Regions from separate parts of the Streptomyces thermoviolaceus genome, predicted to be linked through region 2. Evidence: riboswitches for the same ligand, from Rfam matches in the RefSeq annotation. Region 2 holds a riboswitch; the other holds the start of a gene.

Region 1 (4,202 bases), 1.7 Mb from region 2:
GTGCGCCCGCGCACCGGTGCCACAGCGTGATGGCCGTCGCCGTCGTGGTGCTGCGCCGGCCGGACACGCCCCGACCTGCCCCGCGCCTTCCGCACCCCGCTGGTGCCCCTGGTCCCGGCCGTCGGCTTCGCCTTCTCGGTCGGGCTGATCGCCCACCGGGGCCGGGTGACCTGGCCGCGTCGCGCCGTGTGGATGGTGGCCGGCCCCGGTGGTCTACGGCCTGTTCTGCCATCCCGGTCCGGTGGTCTACGGCCCGTTCCGCCATCGCGGTCCGGGGAGCGCCGCCGCGGCACCGGGGCGGCCCTGCCCACCGCCTTGGCGGCACCGGCCCGGCGCCTCCGACCGGGCCACCGCCCCAGGGTCTACGACTGGCCCGCGGGCTCGTGCGCCGCGCGCCGGGCGAGGGCGCGTCGCAGCGCCTCCAGCTCGGTGTCGGGCAGGGCGCCTCCCTGGGCGAACTTCAGCACATGCTCGGCGACGGTGCGCACCTTGGTGTTGGTCCGCTGGGAGACCTCCCGCAGGACCAGCCAGGCGTCGTCGGGAGGCATCCGCCCGAAGGCCACCACCGCGCCGATGGCCTGGTCGATCACGGCGTGCGAGGTGAGCGCGTGCTGGAGCTGGTCGATCTCCTCGTGCAGCCGCTCGTGCTCCAGCACCAGGTCGGTGACGGACAGCGGCTGGAGGGGATGCCGCCGGGACATCGCGAAGAACGCCATGGAGTTCCCCTGGGTCGTCGAGCGGCCGAGTTCCATCTCCAGCTTGCGTCAGGAGCACCCGGCGCACGACCGGAGGCCGGACGAGCGAAGCCCTCCCCCGTTCGACGGGCACGTTCTTGCACGTTCTGCATGTTCTGGACACGCGTCGCGCCGGGCGGTGGTGTCCCGGCGGACGCACACCTCCCGGAACACCGTGCCATCCCTCCGCACACCACCACGTCCCCTCACACCACGCCCGTGTGTGCACCACCCCTGCGTGACCCCTGCACCACCCGCGTGATCCACCCCGCTGGCGCCGTCCGCAGGCACGGACAGGCGGGCGCACGAGGCCCTCGCGCTACGCGGCTCAGGGCACAAAACCCCGGATCGGACCAACCGGGATACGGCCTTTTGAGGGAGGCACGCCCCGGCGGAGCGTCGTGTTCCGGTTGCGCACCGGGACCCCGCGATCGCCGGTACGGGCCGCTTCGGCGCTGGTCGCAGGGGCGTGCACACCACCGCAGGACGAGTTGACGCAGCCGATTTCACCCGAACGGGCTAATGGCGAGAAACGACACCACACAGCGGCACTGTTGGGATTTTCAGACCCCCGTAGGCCAAGATCCGTGTCTGACGACAAGCCCCCGCCACCGGTGGCGGGGCGGTCCGGGCGGACGCCGAGTCCTGCCGCCGCCCGGGCGACCGGTCGACGCAGTGGATCGGCAGGAGTGGAGGACCCGAGCACGACGGGTCGCCGGAACGGTCACGCCATGACCGGGCCGGGCGGACCCTTGGGGTGAAGCCGCACACCGCGGCCGGGCTACTTCGCCAGCCCGAATCCGACAGGTCATCCTTCACAGGCGGCTGACGAAGGGTTGCGCATGACTGCGCTCAATCGTGTCCCGTCTTTTGTAGCCCGTGCAGGTACGGCCTCGGCCCTCACCCTCGCCGCCGTGGGCAGCTCGATCGCGATCCCCGGAGCGGCAACCGAGGCCTCGGCAGCGACTCTGGCGACGAAGGCCCTGAAGATCGCGGCGTCCAAGAAGGGCTCCCCCTATCAGTGGGGAGCGACGGGCCCGCGGAGATTCGACTGCTCCGGGCTCACGCTGTACTCCTTCAAGAAGGCCGGCAAGAAGCTGCCCCGCACCGCCGCACAGCAGTACAACAAGACCCGCCACATCTCCGCGCGCAGCCGCCGCGCCGGCGACCTGGTGTTCTTCCACCGGGGCTCGTACGTCTACCACGTCGGCATCTACGCGGGCCACGGCAAGATCTGGCACGCGCCGCGCACCGGAGCCGTGGTGCGGCTGGAGAAGATCTGGACCAAGAACGTCTGGTACGGCAGGGTCAGGTGACCGGGCCGGGTGCCCGTCAGAACACCCCGCGCGCATTCCGTCCCGCGGGCCGCCCGGCGTCCGCCCGGGCCGTGCCCGCGGGGCGGTCGGGCAGGGACCAGGGGAGTTCGACACCGACCGTCTTGCCGCCCTCCCGGAGGGGCCGCACGGTCATACGGCCGCCGCGCTCGGCGGTCAGCCACCGGATGATCACCAGCCCCCGGCCGTTGTCCTGCTGGACAGCGGCCGGCAGTCGTCTGGGCAGGCGCGGATGGCTGTCGGTGACGCCGATGCGCAGCCGTTCGTCGCGGTCGAGGGCGAGGTCCACCGTGAAGGTGGGGGACTGTCCGAGGGTGTGCTGGACGGCGTTGGTGGCGAGTTCGGAGACGATGATCCGCACGGTGTCGGCGATGTCCGAGTCCGGCGGCAGACCCCACTCCGCGAGAATGCCCACCGCATATGCGCGCGCGGCGGACACCGAGGCGGGTTCGCTCGGCAGAGTGACGGATGCTTCCAAATGGTCTGCCATGCGACGTCGTCCCTTTCCCACGGGGCCGCGTTCCGGAAAAAAGCGGAGGTGCGCGTGCGGTCCCGGACCGGTGCTTGCCCGTCAGACTGCCATCACCACGACGGTCACGGGTGGCGATCCACCAAGATATGCATATATCTGTCGCTCGATGCGGTGAACTCTGCTACGGAAGAACGTATTTGACACCGGCCTGTGCAGCGGGCCGTTGCCGCCGTCCCGATCCACGGCGGACCTTTCGAGAAGACGAGGAGTTGCGATGCATCACGGTCCTGAGGTGCGCCGGCGCAAGTTGGGCGCGGAACTGCGTGCCTTGCGCACGGCGGCGGGACTCACCAGCGGCGAGGCGGCCCGCAGAGCGGGCTGGCACCAGTCCAAGGTGAGCCGGATCGAGACCGGCACCAGCGGGGTGAAACCGGCCGACGTCCGGTTACTGCTCGACGCATACGAGGTCGAGGACGGTCAACTGCGCGAACTGCTGCTGGCGTTGGCTGGCTCGGGCGACGCCGAGGACCGTCCCTGGTGGCACGCCTACCGCGGGGTGCTGCCGCCGACCTACCGGGACTTCATCAGCCTGGAGTCCCAGGCCACCGGCATGCGCACCCTGGAGACCTCGGTCGTCCCCGGACTGCTGCAGACCCCCGAGTACGCCCGTGCGGTGACCCGGGCGGCTGTGGACGGGGTCGACGAGCAGCGGCTGGACACCCTGGTCGAGGTGCGGCTGACCCGGCAGGGCGTGCTGCGGGGCGACCCTCCGCTGCGGCTGAACGCAGTACTGGACGAGGCGGTGCTGCGCCGTCAGGTCGGCGGTCCTGAGGTGATGGCACGCCAGCTGGACCGCCTGATGGAGGCGGCCCGGCTCCCCCAGGTGACACTTCAGGTACTGCCCTTTTCCGCGGGTGCTCATATCGGCGTCACAGGCCCTTTCGTAATCTTCTCCTTTTCGAACACATCTGATCTCGACGTGGTAGTTCTCGACCATTTGACGAGTAGCCTCCATCTGGAACGGAAAGAAGACCTGCAGGCCTACTCGGAGGCCTTCGACACCCTTCGGCTCCACGCGATGCCGGCCGAGGACTCGTTGGAATACATCGCCGAGATACGCCAGGACTGGTGACACGGCGAGCGACCGCGTAAGGAGGCACCATGTCTGCTCTGCCGCGGAACGTACGCTCCAGCAAGGACCTGCACGGCGTGCGGTGGCTGCGCAGCAGCTACAGCACGGGCGCCAACAACTGCGTCGAGACGGCCCGGCCGGCCTCGGGGCCCTGCGCCGGGCTGCTCGCCGTACGCGACTCGAAGGACCCCGCCGGGCCCGCGCTGCTGTTCTCCCCCGCCAGCTGGACCCGGTTCACCGCCGCGGTGCACCGCATGTGACCTGCGGCCTGTCGTTCGGATCGTCCCGACGTCGTTCGACAGGCACCGCACCTCGCGGCCGGGCTGATCCGAACGAGAGGGCCAGGGAGCCCCCGGCCACGTCCGGTACCGCACGGCCGTGCCGTGCGGGCTCATGGCCGCGTGTCGCCGATCACCCGGACCGCGTGGTCGATCTGCGCCGGGGTGAGGTCCGCGCGGGCGGTCACCCGGAGCCGTGACACCCCGTCGGGCACGGAGGGCGGCCGGAAGCATCCCACGGCCAGGCCGGCC
Region 2 (4,202 bases):
CCCGCGCCGCGGTCTGCTCCCCGAGCAGCCTGAGCCTGGTCGCGGTGGAGAACCGGTCCCGGTCCTTGACGGCCATCTGGCTTCCGCCTCCCCTTGCCTGCTGCCGGCGTCCTTCATACACGCGTACGTCCCCGGACACGGTACGGGACCGGGTACGGGGACGTACGCACGACGGGCGAAGCACGGCCCGCGCGGCGCCGGCCGGGCGGCGCCGGCCGGGCGGCGTCAGGCCGTGCTCGCGGTGCGGTGCGGGGTGCGGTTCAGCCCTTGAAGCGCGGGAAGGCGCTGCGGCCCGCGTACACCGCGGCGTCGTCGAGGATCTCCTCGATGCGCAGCAGCTGGTTGTACTTGGCGACGCGCTCGGAGCGGGCCGGGGCGCCGGTCTTGATCTGACCGCAGTTGGTGGCGACGGCCAGGTCGGCGATGGTGACGTCCTCGGTCTCGCCGGAGCGGTGGGACATCATGCACTTGTAGCCGTTGCGCTGGGCCAGCTCGACGGCGTCGAGGGTCTCGGTCAGCGAACCGATCTGGTTGACCTTGACCAGCAGGGCGTTGCCGGCGCCCTCCTCGATGCCCTTCTGCAGGCGCTCGGGGTTGGTGACGAACAGGTCGTCACCGACGAGCTGGACCTTGTCGCCGAGCTGGGCGGTGATGGCCTTCCAGCCCTCCCAGTCCTCCTCGCTCAGCGGGTCCTCGATGGAGACCAGCGGGTAGGCCTCGACCAGCTCGGCGTAGTACGCCGTCATCTCCTCGGCGGTGCGCTCCTTGCCCTCGAAGACGTAGCGGCCGTCCTTGTAGAACTCGGTGGCGGCCACGTCCAGGGCCAGGGCGATCTGCTCGCCGGGGGTGTAGCCGGCCTCCTTGATGGCCTCCAGGATGAGGTCCAGGGCGGCCCGGTTGGACTCCAGGTTCGGGGCGAAGCCGCCCTCGTCGCCCAGGCCGGTGGACAGGCCCTTGGACTTCAGCACCTTCTTCAGCGTGTGGTAGACCTCGGCGCCCCAGCGCAGGGCCTCGGAGAAGGACTCGGCACCGATCGGCGCGATCATGAACTCCTGGATGTCCACGTTGGAGTCCGCGTGCGCGCCGCCGTTGAGGATGTTCATCATCGGCACCGGCAGCAGGTGCGCGTTCGGGCCGCCCAGGTAGCGGAAGAGCGGCAGGTCGGAGGCCTCGGCGGCGGCGTGGGCGACGGCCAGGGAGACACCGAGGATGGCGTTGGCGCCCAGCGAGCCCTTGTTGTCGGTGGCGTCCAGGTCGAACATGGCCTGGTCGATCAGGCGCTGCTCGGTGGCGTCGTAGCCGACCAGCTCGGGGCCGATCTGCTCGATCACGGCGAGGACGGCCTTCTCCACGCCCTTGCCCTGGTAGCGGCCCGGGTCACCGTCGCGCAGCTCGATGGCCTCGAAGGCGCCGGTGGAGGCGCCGGACGGAACGGCGGCACGCCCCGTGCTGCCGTCGTCGAGGCCGACCTCGACCTCGACCGTGGGGTTGCCTCGGGAGTCCAGGATTTCCCGGGCTACGACGACGTCGATGGACGGCACGAGCATCTCCTTCGTGGATGTGACGCTGGAAGTGCGGGGCTGGTGAGCCTTGCGACTAGAGCCTAACCGTCCAGGGGTGCGGGTCGGCCGACCGACCGTCCCTCGGACAGAGTGACAGTACACATTGTTCCGCTTCGGAACAAAGGGTCGGGCGTCGACGGGTACGAAGGATCGCCGGGTCCGGGAGAGCACCGATCCCGGGGATCGCCGGCCCTGTGCGCCGGCGCTCGCCTCCCTCCCGGCCTTCCTCCCGTCCTTCCTCGCCCCGCACGACCCCGCCCCGGCGCGTACGGGGGAACACGCGCCGGGGCGGGGAGCCGCGGGGACGGGGGCGGGGCCGCTGCCTACTTCAGGTGCAGCTGCTGCCCCGGGTAGATGAGGTCGGCGTCCTCGACGATGTCACGGTTCAGCTCGAACAGCTTCTGCCAGCCGCCGCTGACGTGGTGGGCGACGGCGATGGAGCTGAGAGTGTCGCCGGGGACCACCGTGTACTCGCCGTCGCCCTTGGCCACATGCCGGCCGCTCGGGGTGGTGACGGTCTTCTCCGGAGCGGTGCGGGTGGCCGAACGGTCGGCGTGCTGCTGCTCGGTGGACCGGGTCGTGGTGGTGCTCTTCTGGGAGCTGCCGGAGCCGCTGGTGCCGCCGGCCGGGGAGGACGGCGCGGTGGAGCCGGTGTAGGCGGCGTTCGACAGGCCCTTGCCGCACACCGGCCAGGCACCCTTGCCCTGACCCGCGAGGACCTTTTCGGCGACGGCTATCTGCTGGGCCTTGGTGGCCAGGTCGGCGCGCGGGGCGTAGGCCGTGCCGCCGTAGGCGGCCCAGGTGGACTGGGCGAACTGCAGGCCGCCGTAGTAGCCGTTGCCGGTGTTGATGGACCAGTTGCCGCCGGACTCGCACTGGGCGACGGCGTCCCACTCGGAGGCGGTGGCGGCGGAGGCGTTGCCCGCCGCCAGCAGCGGGCCGGCGACGGCCGCGCCGGCGACGCCGGCGAGCGCGACGGCACGGGTGGCCTTGGACGGACGACGGTGCTTGCCCTTGCCGGAAAACAGCATGGAAGGATCCCCTCACCGACGCCTGCGAGGTGAGCTGTCGGGTTCGGGCCGGTCGAGTTGCCCGGCCGTGCCCGGAAGAAGGCACGGCTTCACCCCCAGCCGCTCCGTCGACGACACGGTGCGGCACTTACCTTGGGTCCCCCGCTCCTGCCTGCGGCGCGCGATGCGACGACTGTTCCCGGGCGGCCGCCGGCAGGATTCGGCGTGCGGCAGCCGGGAGCCCGCGGTGGCGAGCGGACATGACCGTAGACAGCCGGTGGGCGGAATTTCAAAGACGATCCAGGCCTTTGAGACTCATCCCACACTTTCGCCGAACGCGGCAATCGGTGCGAAACACCCCATCAACTAGTGCCCGACGTGAGCGTTCTGACCCGGTACATCCAGCTGCTGACCGGCGACGATGTAGTCCGGGTCGGCGCCGACGGTGCTCTTGTTCGCGGCGTACAGCGCCTGCCACCCGCCGTGGACGTCGAAGGAGTCGGCGATGGACGACAGGGAGTCGCCAGAACGGACCGTGTACGTGCCGCCGGTGACACCGCGGGAGGCATGCCGCCCCGTCGCGGCTTCCCGGGCGCGGGCGTCGCTCTCGTCCGCGCTCGGGCCGCGGTGTCGGCCGGAGCCCAGTGCGCCGGTGTCCACCAGGGCGGAGGCGCCGACGACTTGACCGGAGCCGTCCCACTCGTCCCGGTCGGGAGCGGTAGGTGTCGCAGAGGGAGCACCGGGCACGGTTGCTCCGTTTCCTGCCGATGTGCCGGGTGTGGCCGGGTTGCCCGTCTCGCCGGGGGAGGGCGTGGCGGAGTCCGAACCGGCGCGCCCCGGGGACGTATCGGTGGAGGTGTGCTCCGAAGGGGAGGAAGCGGGCGGAGCGGACGGGGAGTCCGGGTCCTGAGTCGAGGAGTTCGACGGGCCGGGGTCGCTCACGCCCGGGTCGTCCGTCCCGGCGGACGGCGTCGCCGCGTCGGAGGAGTCGGCGGAAGAGGACTCTCCGTCGCGGTCGCCGGAGTGCGAGGAGCGGGATCCGGCGGCAAGGTCCGTGTCACCGGAGGTGCTGCCGCCCACACCGGTGTCCACCTTCGCCGCACCCGAGCCCCGGGTCAGCCCGGCCAGCAGCGCACAGGTGCGCCAGGCGCCGGGACCGCGGTGGGCGAGGATCTTCTCGGCCACGGCGATCTGCTGGGACCGGCTGGCCTGGTCGGGGCTGGGGGCGTAGGCGAGTCCGCCGTACTGCTCCCAGTCGTCCTGGGACAGCTGGAGGCCGCCGAAGTAGCCGTTGCCGGTGTCGGCGCTCCAGGAGCCGCCGCTCTCGCACTCCGCCACCCTGTCCCAGGTGGTGCCGTCGGCGGCGTTCGCGGCGGAGGCCCCGATCAGCGGGAGCGCGATGGCGGATCCGGTGACGCCGGCGGTGACGAGCAGGGCGGGAGCCTGCCGGGGGCGTCGGTGACGACCGTTCCCGGAGAGCATGCAGCAACCTTTCACCCGACAACAGGGAACGCGCGGCGGGATGTGCTCGGCGCCACGCCGATGCGTGAACGTAAGCCATCCGAACGCTCATCACAAGTTCATGCCGCAGAGATCACATGAACATCACATAGTTGAGGCTCCGTCACAT

What was found. Region 2 has a riboswitch for cyclic di-AMP ahead of OG899_RS16075 (transglycosylase family protein). Riboswitches for the same ligand answer to the same signal wherever they lie in the genome.
Region 1: it holds a riboswitch for cyclic di-AMP, as region 2 does, so the genes downstream of both, OG899_RS23330 (C40 family peptidase) here and OG899_RS16075 (transglycosylase family protein) in region 2, are expected to answer to the same signal.

The regions. Positions count from the first base shown of each region.
Region 1 is NZ_CP109280.1:5,342,554-5,346,755, reverse strand. Features, by position in the region: partial or broken gene OG899_RS23340 (amino acid permease C-terminal domain-containing protein) at 76-192, shown strand; gene OG899_RS23335 (ANTAR domain-containing protein) at 363-752, opposite strand; cyclic di-AMP (ydaO/yuaA leader) riboswitch at 1,452-1,574, shown strand; gene OG899_RS23330 (C40 family peptidase) at 1,577-2,050, shown strand; gene OG899_RS23325 (ATP-binding protein) at 2,067-2,558, opposite strand; gene OG899_RS23320 (helix-turn-helix transcriptional regulator) at 2,815-3,672, shown strand; gene OG899_RS23315 (DUF397 domain-containing protein) at 3,702-3,932, shown strand; gene OG899_RS23310 (8-amino-7-oxononanoate synthase) at 4,064-4,202, opposite strand, start outside.
Region 2 is NZ_CP109280.1:3,656,040-3,660,241, reverse strand. Features, by position in the region: gene OG899_RS16085 (septum formation initiator family protein) at 1-76, opposite strand, end outside; gene eno (phosphopyruvate hydratase) at 261-1,541, opposite strand; gene OG899_RS16075 (transglycosylase family protein) at 1,886-2,593, opposite strand; cyclic di-AMP (ydaO/yuaA leader) riboswitch at 2,598-2,762, opposite strand; gene OG899_RS16070 (transglycosylase family protein) at 2,939-4,054, opposite strand.